Regions from separate parts of the Pelomonas dachongensis genome, predicted to be linked through region 1. Evidence: riboswitches for the same ligand, from Rfam matches in the RefSeq annotation. Region 1 holds a riboswitch; each other region holds the start of a gene.

The links. Region 1 has a riboswitch for S-adenosylhomocysteine ahead of metH (methionine synthase). Riboswitches for the same ligand answer to the same signal wherever they lie in the genome.
Region 2: another riboswitch for S-adenosylhomocysteine. It lies ahead of ACG02S_RS05830 (MFS transporter); the one in region 1 lies ahead of metH (methionine synthase).
Region 3: another riboswitch for S-adenosylhomocysteine. It lies ahead of ahcY (adenosylhomocysteinase); the one in region 1 lies ahead of metH (methionine synthase).

What each region holds. Positions count from the first base shown of each region.
Region 1 is NZ_JBIGHY010000001.1:363,304-370,226, forward strand. It holds gene ACG02S_RS01765 (hypothetical protein) at 12-128, shown strand; partial or broken gene ACG02S_RS01770 (ATP-binding protein) at 151-617, shown strand; gene ACG02S_RS01775 (magnesium chelatase subunit ChlI family protein) at 732-974, shown strand; gene ACG02S_RS01780 (outer membrane lipoprotein) at 1,007-1,624, opposite strand; gene metH (methionine synthase) at 1,720-4,428, opposite strand; S-adenosyl-L-homocysteine riboswitch at 4,449-4,519, opposite strand; gene ACG02S_RS01790 (HD-GYP domain-containing protein) at 4,605-5,813, shown strand; gene ACG02S_RS01795 (GntR family transcriptional regulator) at 5,893-6,282, shown strand; gene ACG02S_RS01800 (ABC transporter ATP-binding protein) at 6,279-6,923, shown strand, end outside.
Region 2 is NZ_JBIGHY010000002.1:242,607-249,529, reverse strand. It holds gene ACG02S_RS05840 (tryptophan halogenase family protein) at 1-1,272, shown strand, start outside; gene ACG02S_RS05835 (NAD(P)/FAD-dependent oxidoreductase) at 1,284-2,369, opposite strand; S-adenosyl-L-homocysteine riboswitch at 2,432-2,513, shown strand; gene ACG02S_RS05830 (MFS transporter) at 2,527-3,711, shown strand; gene ACG02S_RS05825 (M24 family metallopeptidase) at 3,761-5,578, opposite strand; partial or broken gene ACG02S_RS05820 (mechanosensitive ion channel family protein) at 5,772-6,386, shown strand; gene ACG02S_RS05815 (MarR family winged helix-turn-helix transcriptional regulator) at 6,375-6,896, opposite strand.
Region 3 is NZ_JBIGHY010000007.1:221,438-228,360, forward strand. It holds gene secD (protein translocase subunit SecD) at 1-530, opposite strand, end outside; gene yajC (preprotein translocase subunit YajC) at 586-909, opposite strand; gene ACG02S_RS19255 (DNA glycosylase AlkZ-like family protein) at 1,091-2,191, shown strand; S-adenosyl-L-homocysteine riboswitch at 2,310-2,384, shown strand; gene ahcY (adenosylhomocysteinase) at 2,460-3,875, shown strand; gene ACG02S_RS19265 (TlyA family RNA methyltransferase) at 3,883-4,632, shown strand; gene metF (methylenetetrahydrofolate reductase [NAD(P)H]) at 4,629-5,480, shown strand; gene ACG02S_RS19275 (OmpW/AlkL family protein) at 5,609-6,217, shown strand; gene ACG02S_RS19280 (TonB-dependent receptor plug domain-containing protein) at 6,277-6,923, shown strand, end outside.

The sequences.
Region 1 (6,923 bases):
TCGACCTGGCGATGGCGCTGGGCCTGCTGGCTGCCAACGGCCCGGTCGATGCCGCCAAGCTCTCCCACTTCGAATGCGCCGGCGAGCTGTCGCTGGCAGGCGAACTGCGCGCGGCGCGCTCGCGATAGCGCTGGCACTGCGCCACTGCTGATGACCGGGCCGCCCGGCACGGGCAAGTCCATATTGTCGCTGCCCCTGGCGGGCCTGCTGCCGCCACTGGATGACGAAGCCGCTCTGCAATCCGCCGCCGTGCTGAGCCTGGGCGGGCAGTTCGACGTGTCGCGCTGGGGGCAGCGGCCCGTGCGCGCGCCGCACCACTCGCGTCTAGCGTGGCGCTGGTGGGCGGCGCCTCGCCGCCGCGACCGGGCGAGATATCGCTGGCCCAGCAAGGTGTTCTCTCGTCGATGAACTGCCCGAGTTCCCGCGCGCTGCGCTGTAGGCCTAGCGCGAGCTGCTGGAGACCGGGCGCATCCTCATCTCGCGGGCTGCCCGGCAGGCGGAGTTCCCGGCGCTTCCAGCTGGCCGCCGCGATGAACGCCTGCCCGTGCGGCTATCTCGGCAACCCGCTGACAGCCTGCCGCTGCACGCCGGACCAGGTGGCCCTCTATCAGGGCCGGCTCGGCGGCACCTTTCTGGACCGGCTGGACCTGCTCGTCGAAGTGCCCGTGATCCCGCGGGGCGAGCTGCAGGACACGGCGCCGGGCGAAACCAGCGCTGTTGTGGCGGCACGCGTGGCGGCGGCGCGAGGCCGCGCGCTGCGCCGGCAACGCGTGATCAACCCGCAGCTGCAGGCGCAGGACCTGGCCGTGCATGCGGCGCTGGAGCCGGCGGCTAAAAGCTTGCTTGAGCGCTCGGCGGAGAAGTTGGGCTGGTCGGCGCGCAGCTTCCATCGCGTGCTGCGCGTGGCCCGCAATGTGGCTGATCTGGGCGGTGCCGATGTGATCGCGCCCGCCCATGGGGCGGAGGCGATCTAACTGCGCCGGGCGCTGCCCGGCGCGTCGCCCGCTTAGGCGCGGGTGAAGCCGTTGTCGGTCAGGCGGATCTCGTCGCCCGAGCGCAGGCCCGGATCGCTGCTGCGCTCGAACTGGCGCAGGCGGCCGTCGCGTTCACGCGCTTCGATGATCCACACCGTGCGGCTCTTCTGACGCTTCTCGATTTCGCGGCCCGCATAACCGCCCGCCACGGCACCGCCGACGGTGGCTAGCTTCTTGCCATTGCCGCCGCCGATCTGGTTGCCCAACAGGCCACCGATCACCGCGCCGCCGACCGTACCCAGCGCCGACGCTTCGCCCTCGCGGGTCTCGGTGCGGACGTTCGTCACCATTGCGCAGCTGCTGCACAGCTGGGCGAGCCGCTGTTCCTGGCGCTCGGCCGACGTCGGCTGGCGCACCGGCTGGACAGGCGCCTGCGCGACCAGCACCGGCTCGCGGCGCGCCACCGGCGCTGGTGCGATGGGTGCATCACGGTCGGCCTTGGCGGCGGGTTCCGAGATGGCGGCCGTCACTGGCGGGTTGTCGGCCGGCGTGGCAGTGGAGCGGCCGACCGCGTAAGCGCCGCCAAGCAGCGCGAGCACGACGGCAACGCCGGCAACGACCTGGGTGGAATTGACGCTGGGCGTGGACATGAAGGGCTCCGTCATTGTTGTTGGACACCTCATGTTCACGTCCGAGACGACCCGCGGGCTGTAGGACAAGCGCCCGACGCGGCGCCAGCGTCATATCAATCCAGCAGCGGCGCCAGCGCGCGGCGCGCGTCTTCGTCGCTGAGGCCGCAGCGCGCGGCCCAGTCGGCGACCTGATCTTCGCCGATGCGGCCGACGTTGAAGTAGGCCGCGTCAGGGTGGGCCAGGTAGAAGCCGCTGACGCTGGCGGCCGGCGTCATCGCCATGCTGTCGGTCAGGCCCATGCCGATCTCTTCGGGGACCAGCACCTTGAATAAGTCCCGCTTGGCGAGGTGGTCCGGGCAGGCCGGATAGCCTGGCGCGGGGCGGATGCCGCTGTACTGCTCGGCGACCAGCTCCGCATTGCTGAGCGACTCATCAGCGGCGTAGCCCCAAAACTCGCGTCGCACGCGCTCGTGCAGCCATTCGGCAGCGGCCTCAGCAAGGCGGTCGGCCAGCGCCTTGAGCATGATGGACGAGTAGTCGTCGTGGGCGGCCAGGAACTGCGCCTCCTTCTTGTCCACGCCCAGGCCCGCGGTCACGGCGAACAGGCCGATGTGGTCGCCGATGTTGTCCGTTTCAGCGGCGACGAAGTCCGACAGGCAGCGGTTCGGCCGCTTCACACCTTCGACGACCGGCCGCTCGCTCTGCATGCGCAGCCCGTGCCAGGTCATCGGCGGCTCGCTGTGGATGGCGATGTCGTCGTGGTTCACACGCGCGGCCGGGTAAAGGCCGAACACCGCGTGCGCCTGCAGCCAGCGGCCATCGATGATCTTCTTCAGCATCGCCTGCGCGTCGTCGAAGACCTTGCGCGCTTCGACGCCCACGACCTCGTCGTCGAGGATGGCCGGGTAGGGGCCGGCCAGGTCCCAGGTTTGGAAGTAGGGGCCCCAGTCGATGTACTTCGCCAGCTCGGCCAGGTCGAGGTTTTTCAGCACGCGGCGGCCGGTGAACTTCGGCGCGGGCGTCACGCGATTCAGGTCCAGCGGCGCAGCGTTGGCACGCGCAGCGGCCAGCGTCACCAGAGGCGTCTTCTTCTTGCCGGCGTGCAGCTGGCGGGTCTTCTCGATGTCGGCGCGCAGCTCGGCGATGTAGGCCCCCGCGCGCTCGTCGCTCAACAGCTCTGAGCACACGCCCACCGCCCGTGACGCGTCGGGCACGTAGACGACCGGGCCTTCGTAGTGCGGCGAGATCTTGACGGCCGTGTGCACGCGGCTGGTGGTCGCGCCGCCGATCAGCAGCGGCATGTGGCGCGACGAGAAGTACTCGTCACGCTGCATCTCGGCGGCCACGTGCTGCATCTCTTCCAGCGACGGCGTGATGAGGCCCGACAGGCCGATGATGTCGGCGCCCTCGTCTTTGGCTTTCTGCAGGATGTCCCGCGCCGGCACCATGACGCCCATGTTGACGACTTCGTAGTTGTTGCACTGCAGGACCACCGTGACGATGTTCTTGCCGATGTCGTGCACGTCGCCCTTGACCGTTGCCATGACGATCTTGCCCTTCGGCTTGACGTCGCCGCCGGCGGCCTCCAGCTGCCGCTTCTCTTCCTCGATGTAAGGCACGAGGTGCGCCACGGCGCTCTTCATCACGCGGGCGCTCTTCACCACCTGCGGCAGGAACATCTTGCCCTGACCGAACAGGTCGCCGACGACGTTCATGCCGGCCATCAACGGGCCTTCGATGACGTGCAGCGGCCGGCCGCCGCGCGCCGAGATCGCCTGCCAGGCTTCCTCGGTGTCCTCGGTGATGAAGTCGGTGATGCCGTGCACCAGCGCGTGGCTCAGTCGCGCGTTGACGTCGCCCGCCCGCCAGGCCAGGCGCGCGGAATCGTCCTTGCCGGCGCTCTTGGCGCGGTCGGCGATCTCGATGAGGCGCTCGCCCGCATCGGCGCGGCGGTTCAGCACCACGTCTTCCACACGCTCGCGCAGCTCGGCGTCCAGGTCGTCGTACACGCCCACCATGCCGGCGTTGACGATGCCCATGTCCATGCCCGCCTGGATGGCGTGGTACAGGAACACGGTGTGGATGGCCTCGCGCACCGGCTCGTTGCCGCGGAAGCTGAACGACACGTTGGACACGCCGCCCGACACCTTGGCGCCGGGCAGGTGCTGCTTGATCCAGCGCGTGGCCTCGATGAAGTCCACCGCGTAGTTGTCGTGCTCCTCGATGCCCGTCGCGATCGCGAAAATGTTGGGGTCGAAGATGATGTCCTCAGGCGGGAAATCCACCTCGTCAACCAGGAAGCGGTAGGCCCGCTCGCAGATCTCGGTTTTGCGCGCGAAGGTGTCGGCCTGGCCCTGCTCGTCGAACGCCATCACGACTGCGGCCGCGCCGTAGCGCTTCACCAGCCTGGCCTGGCGCTTGAACTCGGCCTCGCCTTCCTTCAGCGAGATGGAGTTGACGATTCCCTTGCCCTGGATGCACTTCAGGCCAGCCTCGATGACGCTCCACTTGGACGAGTCGATCATGATCGGCACGCGCGCGATCTCGGGCTCGCCGGCGATCAGGTTCAGGAAGCGCACCATGGCCGCCTGGCTGTCCAGCATGGCCTCGTCCATGTTGATGTCGATGACCTGCGCGCCGTTCTCCACCTGCTGGCGAGCCACGGCCAGTGCGTCCTCGAACTGCCCCGCCAGGATCATGCGGGCGAAGGCCTTGGAGCCGGTGACGTTGGTGCGCTCGCCGATGTTGACGAACAGCGTGCCGGCGTCGATGGCAACGGGTTCCAGGCCGGAGAGCTTGAGGGGGGGGGGCGAGAGGGTCATCGATGGCGGCTCGGGCTGAGGATCGATGAGCGCCGTTCGTCGAAATCCGAGCCTGGCAGGCCGAAAACCCGTCGCAGCGCTCCTCGGATGAGCCGGGAATTCTACGCAGTCGCCCCTTCGCCGTGCCTCAAGGGCGGCTCGTCCGCACCGAAGGCAGCGACAGAATCGGCGGATCCATGGCCACTGAACTCATCCCTCTTCCGGCCCGCTCGCTGCGGGTGGGCATGACGCTGCCCTACGACGTGTACGACGCCGGCGGCAAGCTGCTGGCCGCGCGGGGCCAGGTGTTGCAGGACACGCCGCAGGGGCGCGGCCTCATCGAAGGCGGCGCCTGGGTGCGGGCCGACTCGACGCTGGAGTTCCAGCGCGCCCGCGCGCATCGCCTGGACACGCTAGTGCTGCGCGACGTGCCGCTGGCCGACATTGCCAAGGCCGATTCGAGCTTCCACCTCGACGCGCTGACGCTGGCGCCGGTCAAGGTGGAGCAGGGCCCGCGCGAGGTGTGGTCGGACCTGCTGCTGCGCCTGCACGGGTTGTTGCGCGAAGCCGAGCCGCTGGATTTCCCGGGCCGGCTCGCCGCGCTGCGCGATGCCGCGCTGAAGCGGCTGCAAGCCCAGCCCGACGCGACGCTGCTGCTGCTGGTGTTCGAGAGCAGCCAGGAGTGGAGCGACTACAGCGCGCGCCACGCGCTGCTGACGCTGCTGCTGTGCGACATGGTGGCCCGGCAGCTGCAGCTGCCGCCGCCGCTGCGCGAGGCGCTGCAGGGCGCCGCGCTGACGATGAACTTCGGCAGCGGCGAATTGCACGACCGCATGGCCAGCCAGGCCGGTGCGGCCACGCCTGCGCAGCGCCAGTTGATCGCCGCGCACGGGGAACGCGCCGCGCAGCGGCTGGCCCAGGTGGGCATCACCGACGCGGTCTGGCTGACTGCCGTGCGCCTGCACCACGACGCCGGCCCCGGCCCGCTGGCCGCGCGCAGCGACGGCGAGCGGTTGGCGCGGCTGCTGCGCCGCATCGACATCTTCGGCGCCCGCCTGTCGCCGCGCCGCAGCCGCCCGGCCATGAGCGGCGCTGCCGCCGCGCGCGCCGTGTTTCTCGACGAGCGCGGCCAGCCCGACGAGGCCGGCGCCGCGCTCATCAAGGCCGTGGGCCTGTACCCGCCCGGCAGCCTGGTGCGACTGGCCAACGGTGAGGTGGGCATGGTGGTCAAGCGCGGCTTCAGCGCCAACGAGCCGCTGGTGGCCGCGCTGATCGGCAAGAGCGGCAGCCCGCTGTCGGCCCCGGTGCCGCGCGACACGCGGCTGGCCAGTCAGGCCATAGCCGCCAGCCTGGCGCCGGCGGAGCTGAAACTGCATGTGAACCTGGATCTGCTGCTCAAGCTCTAGCCTTTGCGCTCGCGACGCGGCACTGTGTATATGCCGCTTGCCCAACTGTGCATATCGACGTATTCTGTGTATACACGTTATGCACAGCAGTCTCGTCATCTCCCAGGCCGACGCCCGGCCCATGTACCTGCAGATCACCGAGCAGATCCGCATGCGCGTGGCGGCGGGCGACTGGCCGCCGGGCAAGGAACTGCCGTCCATCCGCGCGCTGGCGGCCGACCTGAAGGTCAGCGTGATCACGGTCAAGCGGGCCTACCTGGATCTGGAGACCGAGGGCGTCATCGTGACCCGCCACGGCAAGGGCTCGTTCGTGGCCGAGGCGCAGGAGCGGGTGCAGGCCTCGCAGCGCGCTGAGCTGGATGAGCACCTGGCCGCCGCCGTCCGCATCGCGACAACGCTGGGCCTGCGTGACGAGGAACTGATAGCCCGGCTGCGCAGCGTGCTGCACCCACAGGAGCCCCCCGCATGAGCGCGAACAAGGCATTCGAGATGAGGGGCGTCAGCAAGGCGTTCCGCTTCTTCTCGCTGAACGATGTGTCGCTGGACCTGGAGCCCGGCCAGATCATGGGCCTGGTGGGCCCCAACGGCGCCGGCAAGAGCACCACCATCCGGCTGCTGATGGGGCTGCTTTCGGCAGACGCCGGCGAGATCCGGCTGCTGGGCCGCGACATGCCGCGCGAGCAGGCCGCTGCGAAGGCAGACGTGGGATTCGTCAGCGACGACATGCGGCTGTTTGCGCACGCCACGCTGGCCTGGCACATGGATTTCGTCGCAGGCATCTACCCCGGCTGGGACGCCGCCTACGCCGCCGCGCTGTTGAAGCGTTTCGGCCTTCGCGCCGAGCAGCCGGCCAAGAGCCTGTCCACCGGCGAGCAGGCCAAGGCGCTGCTGCTGCTGGCGCTGGCACGCCGCCCGCGCCTGCTGGTGCTGGACGAGCCCACGTCGGGCCTGGACCCGGTCGCCCGCCACGAGCTGCTGAGCGAGTTCATGGACGTGCTGCGCGACGACCGCCGCAGCATCCTGTTCTCGTCGCACAACACGCTGGACGTGGAGCGCATCTCCGATCGCATCACGTTCATCGACCGCGGACGCGTTGTCGCGGCCAGCGAC
Region 2 (6,923 bases), on a different contig from region 1:
GGCGAGCGCTACATGCACGGCTTCGGCAAGCTGGGGCAGGACCTGTGGACCGTGCAGTTCGAGCAATACTGGCACCGCCTGCGCGCGCTGGGTCGTGCGCAGCCGCTGGAGCAGTACAGCATCGCGCGCATGGCGGCGCTGGCCAACAAGTTCATGCCGCCCCGCCCCGACCTCGGCAACTCGCCGCTGGGGGAGATCGCCTACGCCTATCACTTCGACGCGAGCCTCTACGCGCGCTACCTGCGCGGCCTGGCCGAGCAGCGCGGCGTGCAGCGCACCGAAGGCAAGGTCACGCACGCCAGGCGGCGCGGCGAGGGGGCCAATCCTGGTCAACACCCGGGCCATGTCGACGCAGTCGTGCTGGCAAGCGGCGAGCGGATCGAAGGCCAGCTGTTCATCGACTGCACAGGCTTTCGCGGCCTGCTCATCGAGCAGACGCTGAAGACCGGTTTCGAGGACTGGACGCACTGGCTGCCTTGCGACCGCGCTGTTGCCGTGCCGTGCGAATCCGTGAAGCCGCTGACGCCTTACACCCGCTCGACCGCGCACCGCGCCGGCTGGCAGTGGCGCATCCCGCTGCAGCACCGCATCGGCAATGGCCATGTGTACTGCAGCGCCCACATCAGCGACGACGAGGCGGCGGCGACCTTGCTCGCCAACCTCGACGGCCAGCCGCTGGCCGACCCGCGGCCCATCCGCTTTCGCACCGGCATGCGCCGGCTGGCCTGGAACGAGAACGTCATCGCCATCGGCCTGGCTGGCGGGTTCCTGGAGCCGCTGGAGTCCACGTCCATCCACCTGATCCAGGCGGCCATCCAGCAGTTGCTGGACTTTTTTCCGGATCAGGGCTTCAGCGCAGGCGACATTGCCGAGTTCAACCGCCACAGCCGCTTCCACTGGGAGCGCATCCGCGACTTCGTCATCCTGCACTACCACCTCAACCAGCGCGACGACTCCGCCGGGGTGGGGTTCTGGCAGGACTGTGCGCACATGAAGGTGCCCGATTCGCTGCAGGAAAGACTGGACCTCTACCGCAGCCACGGTCGCGTCGTGCGCCGCGACAACGAGCTGTTCTCCGAGGTCGGCTGGATCCAGGTCATGGAGGGCCAAAACCTGGTGCCGCAACGCCACCATCCGCTGGCCGAGCTGCAGGACGCGGATGCCACCGAGGTATATCTGGAGGGCGTGCGCGAGGTCATCGCCAAGTGCGTGGCCTTCATGCCCGACCACGCGGCCTACGTCGCCGAGCACTGCGCGGCGAAGCCGTTGTGATGTGATGCCCGTCAGACCTCCATGCGCTGCGCCACCCACTCGGCCAGCGCCAGCGATGCCGTCAACCCTGGCGACTCGATGCCCAGCAGGTTGACCAGGCCGGGCGACATGTCCACGCGGAAGTCCGCTGCCGGCTCGCCGGGGCCGCCGAGCTTGGGCCGGATGCCGGCATAGGCAGGCTGAAGCGCGTCGGCCGGCAGGTCGGGCCAGTAATGACGCACCTCGGCCTCGAAGGCCGGCGCCAGCACCGGGTCGACGGCGTAGGCGAGGGCGGCCGGGTCGGCGTCGGGCAGCCATTGGACATCGGGCCCGAAGCGTGCCTGGCCGCCCAGGTCCAGAGTCAGGTGCACGCCCAGCCCGCCGTCCACCGGCAGCGGGTATATCAGGTGCGAGAACGGCGCCCGGCCGCTCAGCGAGAAGTAGTGGCCGCGCGCGAAGCGCAGCGCCGGCGCTTCAGCGCCGAGCGCCTGCGCCACCTGGCCCGCAAACAGCCCGGCGCAGTTGACCACCCAGCGCGCGCCCAGCTCGAAACCGTCGCCGGCACGCAGCCGCCAGCCGTCGCCGTCGCGTTCGCCACCGTGAACCGGACTGGCCAGCGCCAGCACCGCGCCTGCCGCCTCGGCATCAGCCAGCAGCGCGGTCATCAGCCCGTGGCTGTCCACGATGCCGCTGGAGGGCGACCACAAACCGCCCACCGCCCGCAGCGCCGGCTCGCGCGCCAGCAGCTGCGTGCGGTCCAGCAGCGCCAGGTCGTCCACGCCGTTGGCCGCGCCTTGAGCGGCCAGCGCGGCCAGCCGGGGCAGGTCGGCCTCGCGCGTGGCCACCACCAGCTTGCCGCAGCGCCGGTGCGTGACGTGGCGGGCCGCGCAGTAGTCGTACAGCAGCGCTTTGCCGCGCACGCACAGCCGCGCCTTCAGGCTGCCGGCCGGGTAATAGAGCCCGGCATGGATGACCTCGCTGTTGCGGGCTGAAATGCCGGTGCCTATGGCGCCGGCGGCTTCGACGATGACGACCTCGCGCCCGCGATGGGCCAGCTCGCGGGCGACGGCCAGGCCCACGACGCCGGCGCCGATGACGGCAATTTGCACTTGATCCATGACCCTCAGCCTAGCAGGCGGTCTTGCCTAAAATCCCCACCGCGTCGTCCAAGCGGCGCCGTCCCGCCGAGGGGTGCTGCGACGAAGGCCACGATGCCTTCGCCACGCTCGGGGGAGACGCTGGATCAAGGGCGCCCTTCATTGAAAGGGTTTGCTCATGCCTTCGGGCTCGGTCAATGCATCGATACGCACCATCCTGCCGCTGGCCTTCGTCACCGGCGTCAGCATGGCCGCGATGGATCTTTATCTCCCCGCCGTGCCCGCGCTGCAGGTCGGCATGGGCATCAGCATCTCGCTGGCCCAGGCCACCGTGGCCGTCTTTCTGGTCGGGCTCGCCGCCGCGCAGTTGCTGTGGGGTGAGTGGCTGAACCGCCTGGGGCCGCGCCGCTGCATGCAGATCGGCCTGGCGCTGCTGGCCCTGACCAGCCTGGGCTGCGCGCTGGCGCCCAACATCGAGACACTGCTGGTGATGCGCCTGCTGCAGGGGCTTGCCGCCGCCGCGGCCACGGTGGTCGCGCCCACCGTCGTGCGCGCGACGCTTGCCGACGCCGACGTGGTGCGCGGCATCGCGGCCATCTCCATGGTGGAGGCCATCGTGCCGGCGGCCGGTCCGGTGCTGGGCGCGTTGCTGCTGCAGGTGACCAACTGGCGCGGCACCTTCTGGGTGTTGGCCGGGCTGTCGCTGCTGGTGTTGCCCTGGGTGGTCAAGATTGCGCCGCGCCAGTTGCCCGGGCTGGACCTCGTCCATGACGCCAGCTACGCCGCCATCCTGCGCAACCGCAGCTATGTGCGGCTGGCGCTGTCGCACGCGCTGTGCATCGGCGCCTTGCTGACCTTCCTTGCCAGTGCGCCGCAGCTGCTGCAGCACGCGCTGGGCGTGGGCGCCGACGCGTTCGCGCTGCTGCAGGTGCTTGGCGTCAGCTCGTTCATGCTGGGTGCGTCGCAGTCCGGCCGGCTGGCCAAGCGGCTGGGCCATGCTCGCGTCGTGCGGCTGGGTGCTTCGGCGCAGGTGGTGGCGTGCACGCTGGCGCTGGCGGGCGCGTCGCTGGGCCAGCTGACGTATGCCGCCGTGGCGGCGTACTGGATGTGCTTTTGCGGCGCGCTCGCCATCCGTGGGCCGGCGACGTTCGTCGACGCGCTGGCGGTGCCGCCCGCGCAGATGGGCCGCGCGACGGCGCTGCTGGTGCTGGCGCTGCTGGCGGCAGGTGCGCTGGGCACACAGTTGGTGGCGCCGTTCCTGGGTGGCGTGGACAGTGCGGTGCCGGTGTTCTGCGGCGTGCTGGTACAGCTGCTGGCCAGCGCCGCGCTGGTGTGGCGCTACCCGGTGCTGCTCAAGGCCTGAGGTCCAGCGCCGCCACGGCGGGTGCGTGGCACCGGCCGTGGTGCCGGCTTCATGCCGCGATAGGCTCGGTGCGTTGCAGCAGCCACGCCAGCGCCGCGCCGCTGACCCGCGGCTGCAGGCGTTCGCGCACGGTCGCGTGGTAGCTGTTCAGCCACGCGATCTCGTCGGTGCGCATCAGGCTCATGTCGATGCAGCTGGTGGCGATGGGGCACAGCGTCAGCGTCTCGAACGCCAGCATCTCACCGAAAGCGTTGTGCTCGGGCGTGTCGACGGCGACGTTGAGCACTAAATTCTCGATGCGCACGCCCCACTGGCCGGGCCGGTACAGCCCCGGCTCGATGGACGTGACCATCCCGGGCTCCATTGCCATCGTCGCGTCGGGGATGGCCTTGCTGATGCTCTGCGGGCCTTCGTGCACGTTCAGGAAGTACCCCACGCCGTGGCCGGTGCCGTGGCCGTAGTCCAGGCCGTGCTCCCACAGCGGTGCGCGAGCAATGGCGTCCAGCATGGGGCTGAGCGTGCCGCGCGGGAAGCGCGTGCGCGACAGCGCGATGGTGCCTTTCAGCACCAGGGTGTAGTCGCGCTTCTGCGCGTCGGACACGGAGCCGATGGGCCAGACGCGCGTGATGTCCGTCGTGCCGCCGAGGTACTGGCCGCCGGAGTCGATCAGCAGCAGCCCGCTGCCCTCGATGTGCGCGAACGACTCGGGCAGTGCGCGGTAGTGGGGCAGGGCGCCGTTGGCCATCCAGCCGGCAATCGTCGAGAAGCTCAGCCCGATGAAGTGTTTGCGGCGTGCGCGGCAGGCGGAGAGGCGCGCGTCTACGTCCAGCTCGCTCCAGCGCTCGCCGCGCGCCAGCGACGCCTCGAACTCGGCGTAGAACTCGCACATCGCCGCGCCGTCCTCGGCCATCGCCTCGCGGATGAACACGGCCTCTGCGGGGCTCTTGCGGCTCTTCTGCAGCGTGCTGGGGTTGATCTGCTCCACCACCTTCACGCCGCCCGGCACGGCTTCGCGCAGGCCCAGCGTCACGCGGCGCGGGTCGATCAGCAGCTTCGCGTCGGGCGGTAGCGCGCCGAGCGCGGCGGCGGTCTGATCGTAGGGCGCGAGGTGGATGCCGTCGGCAGCCAGGCTTGCGGTGACGCCGGCAGGCACCTTGCCGTCGGCGATGAACAGCCGGCCGCCCCCCGCCTCCAGCAGCAGGTGGGCGATGAAGACGGGGTTGCACTCCACGTCCGCGCCGCGCAGGTTCAGCAGCCAGGCCACGTCGTCCACGGTGGAGACCAGGTGGTGACTGGCCCCCGCGTCGGCCATGGCCGCGCGCACGCGCGCAAGCTTGTCCGCGCGGGCGACAGCGGCCTGCGGCGGCAGGTGCTCGTAGATGGGGTCGAGGGGCAGGCCCGGCCGGTCGTCCCACGCGTCGCTCAGCAGGTCCGCATCGGTGCGCAGCTTGACGCCCTTGCGGGCCAGGCCGGCACGCAGCGCGTTGGCCAGCGACAGGCCCAGCACCTGGCCGTCAACGGCCAGCGTCTGGCCGGGCTGCAGCGCGTGCGCGATCCAGTCGATGTAGATGGTGGCGGCGCCCGAGTTCATCTTCTCCAGCGTGATGCCGCTGCCCGCCAGCTGCGCCTCGGCCTGGGCCCAGTAGCGGCTGTCGGCAAACAGCACGGCCAGGTCGCGCGTGACGACCAGGCTGCCGGCCGAACCGGTGAAGCCCGACAGCCACTCGCGGCCCTGCCAGCGCTGCGGCAGGTATTCAGACAGATGAGGGTCAGCGGAAGGGATCAGCACGGCGTGTGCGCCGGCCGCGGCCAGCGCGTCGCGGATGCGTTCGATGCGCAGACGGGTTTCATGGGTGCGGGCATCCATGGCAATCCTTGTGGGAAATCGTGGTCGCGCGATCTTAGGCGCCTGCATTTCGAGATGATTCTTGAAATTGATACCTGGCATGGGGCCCCTGCGGCACAAGGGGAAGCCGGCCCGCTCGACGCCACCTTCGTTGCGCTGTCCAGCGGTCGGCGCCGCTGGCATGCCATGCATGCTGAAGGCCCAGATGGGGCGTACGGCCTTCATCGCGAGCCTGGGCGTGGGCGGCATCGCCGTCGCGTTGGCCGCGCAGAATATTCTCGGCGACCTCTTCGCCTCAGTGGCCATCGCGCTGGACAAGCCTTTCGAGGTGGGCGACTTCATCGTGCTGGGCTCGGTGGCTGGCACCGTCGAGCTGGTCGGCGTTAAGACGACCCGCATCCGCAGCCTGGGCGGCGAGCAGATCGTCATGTCGAACACGGAGATGCTGAAGCAGACTGTCAGCAACTACAAACGCCTGCGGGAGCGCCGCATCGTCTTCGGCTTCGGGGTCACCTACGACACCGCGCCCGATCAGGCGAACGCGATTCCAGGCATCGTGCAGCAGGTGGTCGAGGCCAGCGAGCGGCTGCGCTTTGATCGCGCGCACTTCAAGGCGTTCGGCGAGAGCTCGCTGGACTACGAGGTGGTCTATTACGTGCTGGAACCGGACTACCGGATCTACATGGACGAGCAGCAGCGCGTCAATCTGGCGTTGATGACGGAACTGAGCAAGCTCGGCGTGGACTTCGCGTTCCCCACACGCACGGTTGTCATGGCCCCGCCAAGCAAAGCCGCCGGCGCCAGCGGCGCGTCAGCTTCAATCGCCTAGCGGGATATTCGCGGCCCGCTCGTCGGCTCCGAGGGCGGCGATCAGTTCGGCCAGGTCCGCATCCAGACGCTTGAGGGTCTTGGGGTCCAGCGCGGCGAGAGCTTGAGGCAGCACGCCGGTGAACGGCCCGGGCACGCGCCGGAGCACCTGCTCGCCCGCCGGCAGGACATGCAGCTGCACGGTGCGGCGGTCCGGCCCATCCTTGCTGGCGACGATCAACTTGCGATCGATCAGGATCTTCACCAGGTTGCTGGCCGTGGACTGGTGCACGTCCATGGCCTTGGCCAGCGCGTTGACGCCCAGGCCTGCCGACGAGGAGATGATGCTAAGCGCCCAGACCTGCGCACCGCCGATGCCGGCCTTCTTCTCGACGCTCTGGAAGTGGGTCTTGACCGCGTTGAAGACCAGTCGGAAGCGCCGCAGCACCTGCACTGCCGGGTCGGCGACGGCCGTCGTGTCGGCGGCGGGGAGAGGCGGTGAGACGACCTTGTTCTTCTTGCTGTGGGCCATGGCAAATGATAGGGCGCGCCACCTGCC
Region 3 (6,923 bases), on a different contig from region 1:
CCGTCGCGCGAGATGCCGGCGTGGCGGATGTTCTTCTCGCGCAGCATGGTGCGCACGTCGCCGATCAGCGCCTCGGACTTCTTGGTCAGCGCCGCCTTCATGTCGACCTGCATCAGGAAGTGCACGCCGCCGCGCAGGTCCAGGCCCAGGTACATCGGGTTGGCGTGCAGCGCGGTCAGCCACTGGGGCGAACGCGACAGCAGGTTCAGCGCGACGATGTAGGCCGGGTCCTTGGGATCCGGATTCAACGCCTTGCTGATCACGTCCTTGGCGGCCAGCTGCGTGTCGGGATCGGCGAACCGCGCCTTGACGGAGCTGCCGTCGAACTGCACGTAATCCGCCTGGACACCGGCTTCCTTCAGTGCGGCCTCGATGCGTGCCTGCAGCGCCGTGTCCACCTTGACGGTGACCTTGGCGCTGGAGACCTGCACCGCCGGCGCCTCGCCGAACAGGTTGGGAAGCGTGTAGAGCGTGCCAATCAGCAGCGCGACAAGCAGGATCGCGTACTTCCAGAGCGGATAGCGGTTCATGAGGAGACTTTCTTGTCAGCGCCGCGGTGGCACCGGAATATGGCGCCCTGTCGGCTTACTTCAAGCTGCCCTTGGGCAACACCTGAGAGATGGCGCTGCGCTGGATCTGCAGCTCCACGCCCGTGGCCACTTCAAGGTGGATGAAGTTGTCGCCCAGCTTGCTGACCTTGCCGACCACGCCGCCGGCGGTGACGACCTCGTCACCCTTGGCAACGGCCTCGATCATCGCCTTGTGCTCCTTCTGGCGCTTCATCTGCGGCCGGATCATGACGAAATAGAGCACGACGAACATCAGCACCAGCGGCAGCATGCCGAGGAGACCGGACTCGGGACTGGCAGCGGCCGGAGCGGCTTGGGCGTAGGCGTTGGAGATGAACACGATGGATTCCTCAGGTGAACAGGCAGGGACGGCCGCGACCGTCCAGAGCAACCGCGAATTCTAGTGCCGCCCCGGCGGGCGCCCCTTGCCCCGGCGCCCTGCTAGCCTGAGCGGCGCCACTCGGGGCCTGCGGTGTCGCGGCGCGCCTCTGGCGCCCCACTTACCCGCGCCAGTACCGCACATGCCCAAGCCGCCCGATCTCGACACCCTGCGCCGCCACGCGGTCGCGCGCAGCCTGTTCGCTCCCACCACGCTGATGGCCGCCGTCGAGCGGCTGGGCGGCTTCGTGCAGGCCGACCCGCTGCGCGCCCCGGCCCGCGCCCAGGATCTGACGCTGCGCCATCGCGTGAAGGGCTACCAGGCCGGCGACCTGGAACGCCGCTACCCGCGGCTGGACCTGCAGGAAGACTTCTTCATCAACTATGGCTTCGTGACGCCCGCGCTGCGCGCGCTGATGCATCCGCGCACGGCACACCGGGTGTGGGACGAGCCGCGCTGGCAGCTCGCCAACGCGGTGCTCGCGGAGGTAGGGCGCCTGGGCGAGGCGCACCCGGCCGCGGTCGATGCGGCACTCGGTCATGGGCCGGTGAAGAACTGGTTCGGCGGCAACAGCCGGCTGTCCACCGAGCTGCTGGACGGCCTGCACTACCGCGGCCGGCTGGACGTGGTGCGGCGCGACAGCGGCACACGCATCTACCGCCTGGCGGCCCCGTCCTTGGGGCAACAGGCCCACCCCGACCCGCAGGCCGCGATGGACGCAATGGCCGATGCGCTGGTGCAGAAGTACGCACCGTTGCCGGCGGGCAGCCTGTCCACGCTGATCAGTATGTTGGCCAGCGGCGCGCGGCAATGGCAAGATCTGCGCCGCACGACCTTCGCGCGCGCCAAGGCCCGGCTGCCCCATGCGCGCGTGGACGGCATGGACTGGTACTGGCCGGCCGGCGAAGACCCAGCGCGCGGCTGGCGCATCCCGGCGCAGGTGCGGCTGCTGGCCCCCTTCGACCCGGTGGTCTGGGACCGGCGCCGCTTCGAGCAGCTGTGGGGCTGGGCCTACCGGTTCGAGGCCTACACGCCGGCGGCCAAACGCGTGCGCGGCCACTATGCGCTGCCGCTGCTGTGGCGCGACCAGGTCATCGGCTGGGCCAATGCCAGCGTGAAAGGCGGCGCGCTGCACGTTGACTGCGGCTATGCCGCGGACCGCGCGCCGCGCGAGGCCGGCTACCAGGCGGCGCTGGAGGACGAGATCCAGCGCCTGGCCGATTTCCTCGGCGCCAGGCGTTGACTGCGGACGGCCCAAGCGGCGCAGGCGCCATGGCGCACCAACCGGCGAAGCGGTATTTGTCATCGAAGCCGCCCCGCCACGGGCGCTCACCACCACGGGCAGGCCGCTAGAATGCGGGCCTTCCGAGGAGCGTTGCAACCTCTACCCTTGAGGCCAGGCTCGGAACCCTCCATTGCAACTGCGCTCACCCGCTGGCCGACCGTGCCTGGGTGAGATCCGATCTCTCCTTGCGTGCGTCCAGCGGCTTCATTTGATTGAAGGAGCCTGCATGACCGCCGCCGTCAAACACATCGTCAAGGACCTGTCGCTGGCCGACTGGGGCCGCAAGGAAATCAAGATCGCCGAGCACGAGATGCCGGCGCTGATGGCCATCCGCAAGGAATACGCCGCGTCGCAGCCGTTGAAGGGCGCGCGCGTGACCGGCTCGCTGCACATGACCATCCAGACCGCCGTGCTGGTCGAGACGCTGCAGGCGCTGGGCGCCGAAGTGCGCTGGGCCTCGTGCAACATCTTCTCGACGCAGGACCACGCCGCCGCCGCGCTGGCCGCGGTGGGCACACCCGTGTTCGCCTACAAGGGCGAGACGCTGGAAGACTACTGGGACTACACGCACCGCATCTTCGAATTCGGGGACAAGGGCGCGGCGGGCGAAGGCCCCAACATGATCCTGGACGACGGCGGCGATGCGACGCTGCTGATGCACCTGGGCCAGAAGGCCGAGAAGGACCTGTCCGTGCTGGCCAACCCGGGCAGTGAGGAAGAGCGCATCCTGTTCGCCGCCATCAAGAAAAAGGTGGCGCAAGACGGCACCTGGTACACCCGCAAGGCCGCCGAGATCATCGGCGTGACCGAGGAAACCACCACCGGCGTGCTGCGCCTGAACGAGATGGCCGCCAAGGGCGCGCTGCAGTTCCGTGCGATCAACGTCAACGACTCGGTCACCAAGAGCAAGTTCGACAACCTCTACGGCTGCCGCGAGAGCCTGGTGGACGCCATCAAGCGCGCCACCGACGTGATGGTGGCCGGCAAGATCGCCGTCGTGGCCGGCTACGGCGACGTGGGCAAGGGCTCGGCGCAGGCGATGCGTGCGCTGTCGGCCCAGGTCTGGGTTACCGAGATCGACCCCATTTGCGCGCTGCAGGCCGCGATGGAAGGCTACCGCGTCGTGACGATGGAATACGCCGCCGACAAGGCCGACATCTTTGTCACCGCCACCGGCAACAAGAACGTCATCCGTCGCGAGCACATGGAGGCGATGAAGAACAACGCCATCGTCTGCAACATCGGCCACTTCGACAACGAGATCGACGTCGCGTCCATCGAGAACTGCGGCTGGGACGAGATCAAGCCGCAGGTCGACCATGTGACCTTCCCCGACGGCAAGAAGATCATCCTGCTGGCCAAGGGCCGCCTGGTGAACCTGGGCTGCGGCACGGGCCACCCGAGCTATGTGATGAGCTCGTCGTTCGCCAACCAGACCATCGCGCAGATCGAGCTGTTCGCCCACAAGGACCGCTACGAAGCCGGCAAGGTCTACGTGCTGCCCAAGCACCTGGACGAGAAGGTCGCGCTGCTGCAGCTGACGACGCTGAACGCGCAGCTGTCCCAACTGACCGAGGAGCAGGCGGCCTACATTGGCGTGAGCCAGCAAGGTCCGTTCAAGGCGGACACCTATCGCTATTGATCCCTCGATGCGCGCTGACCAGCTCCTCGTTGCCCAAGGCCTGGCGCCCACGCGCTCGGTCGCGCAGCGGCTCATCAGCCACGGCGCGGCCGAATGGGCCTCGCCCACCGGCTGGGCTGTGCTGAAGAAAGCCGGCGAGGACCTGCCCGAGACGGCGCAGCTGCGCGTCACCGACGACGCGGAGCTGCGCTACGTGTCGCGCGGCGGGCTCAAGCTGGAAGGCGCGCTGGCACGCACCGGTCTGGACGTGGCCGGCCACACGGTGCTGGATGTGGGCCAGAGCACCGGTGGCTTCACCGACTGCCTGCTGGCGCATGGCGCGAGGCGCGTCGTGGGCGTGGACGTGGGCCACGGCCAGCTGCATGCGCGGCTGCAGGCCGATGCGCGCGTGACGGCGCTGGAAGGCCTGCACGTGCGTGAGCTAGACGGCACGCTGCGGCCGCACACGCCCACCGGTGGCTTCACCGTCATCGTGGGCGACCTGAGTTTCATTTCCATGGTGGGCAGCCTCCCGGAGTTGCTGCCCTGGCTGGAAGTGCACGGCCACCTGCTCGTGCTCATCAAGCCGCAGTTCGAACTGGGGCCACAAGCCCTGGGCAAGGGCGGGCTCGTCAAGGACGAGGCCGACTACCCGCGACTGGAAGCCCGCGTGCGCCTGGCCTGCACGGCCCTCGGCCTCAAGGTGCTGGACTACTTCGACAGCCCCATCACCGGTGGTGATGGCAACCGCGAATTTTTCTTGTGGGCCTCCCGATGAGCACCCCTGTCAGTTTCGAATTTTTCCCCCCCAACACGCCGGTCGGCGTCGAGAAGCTCAAGACCGTCGTGCAGGAACTGGGGGCGCTGAAGCCCCAGTACTTCAGCGTCACCTACGGCGCCGGCGGCTCCACGCGTGACAAGACGCTGTCGGCCGTGATGGACATCGCTGGCGCCGGCTTCGATGCCGCGCCGCATCTCTCCTGCGTGGGTTCCACGCGGGAGAACATTGCCGAGATCCTGGCCACCTACCGCGAGCGCGGCATCCGCCGCGTCGTCGCGCTGCGCGGCGATCTGCCCAGCGGCACCGCCACGGCGGGCGAGTTCCGCTACGCGTCGGAGCTGGTGAGCTTCATCCGGCAATTTGAAAGAGACGGCCAGGGCAAGGCATGGCACATCGAGGTGGCCGCCTATCCCGAGACCCACCCGCAGCAGCGCTACGCGGCACGCGACCTGCAGCACTTCGCCGACAAGATGCGCGCGGGTGCCGACGGCGCGATCACGCAGTTCTTCTTCAACGCCGACGCGTACTTCCACTTCGTTGACGAGGCCCGCAAGCTCGGCGTCACCCAGCCCATCGTGCCGGGCATCATGCCCTTCCACAACTACGGTCGCATCGCGCAGTTCGCGCAGCGCGACGGCATCGAGATCCCGCGCTGGGTGCAGATGAAGATGGAAGGCTTCATGGACGACGCGGCCAGCATCCGCGCGTTCGGGCTGGACGTGGTGACGCGGCTTTGCGAGCGCCTCGTCGCGGGTGGCGCACCGGGCATCCACTTCTACACGCTGAACCAGAGCCCGCTGACGCTGGAGATCTGCAAGCGGCTGGGCCTCGGGGCCAAGGCTTGATCCAGCGCAAGCGGGCGCGCTGAAGCCCTCGGCCGCACGCTGCGGCCTTGTCCTGCCTCAAAGGCCGCCGGCACGCGCCGGCATGCAATGGCGCCATCGGGACCCCGTCCCTCTTTCGGAGCCATTGCATGAAGTTCATCCCCGCCGCCCTTGCCCTCGCCTGCGCCTTCGCGCTGACCCCGGCACTCGCCGATGCGGACGGCCCCTGGCTGGTGCGCGTACGCGCGCTGCACCTCGATTCGGCCAACAAGGACAGCACCGGCCTGGGCCTGGCCATCGACAACAAGACCTTCCCCGAGCTGGACATCAGCTACTTCATCACGCCGCACCTCGCGGCCGAGCTGATCCTGACCTATCCGCAGAAGCAGACGCTGACCGCCGGCGGCGTCGAGATCGGCTCGCTGAAGCACCTGCCGCCCACGCTGACGCTGCAGTACCACTTCAACCCCACCGGCACCGTGCGTCCCTACGTGGGCGGCGGCGTGAACTACACGAACTTCTCGTCGGTGCACTTCGCACCCGCCGTGCAGACCGCCCTGCAGCCAGGCATCAAGCACAGCAGCTGGGGCGGTGCGCTGCAGGCGGGCGTGGACTTCCAGATCGCCAAGGGGCTGTTCCTGAACCTCGACGTCAAGAAGGTGCAGCTGGGCACAACGGTCTATTCCCGCGGCGCCGAGGCTGGCAAGTTCAAGGTCAATCCGACCCTGATCGGCGCCGGCGTCGGCTGGCGGTTCTGATCATGTAAATGCTTGCTTTACATGGGTTTTCGTAACAGGAGTCAGCAGAATGCGCGGCCATGAGCCGCCTCCTCCTTGCGCTGGCCCCGCTGTGCGCCTGGACTCTCAGTGCAGCGCAGACGCCGGCCTCTCCAGCCCCTACAACACCCGCCACGCCGCCGAAGTCTGCGGACGCACCGGCGCCGGCCGCCGCCGCGCCTGCGACCGACAAAACCGGCAACAAGCTGGACCGCGTGGAGGTCAGCAGCGGCCCGACGGCCAACAGCCGGCGGCGCAACAGCACGGCCAGCAAGATCGTCATCGAGCGCGAGGACCTGGAGAAGTACGGCGACGTCGTGCTGGGTGACGTGCTGCGCCGCCTGCCGGGCGTGACGCTCGGCGGCGGCCGCCCGGGCCGTGGCGGCGACATCCGCATGCGCGGCATGGGCGGCGGCGCAACGCAGATCCTCATCGACGAGGAGCGCCCGCCGCCGGGCTTCGCGGTGGAAGACCTGCCGCCCGACCAGATCGAGCGCATCGAGATCTACCGCGCGCCCACCGCCGCCACCGGCACGCGGGCCATTGCCGGCACCATCAACATCGTGCTGCGCGAGCCGCTGCAGAAGTCCAACCACGAGGTGCGCATGGGCGTGGGCTGGGACCGCAACAAGCCCCAGGTGGATGCCAGCTGGACACGCAACCTGAAATGGGGCGGGCCGAATGGTGA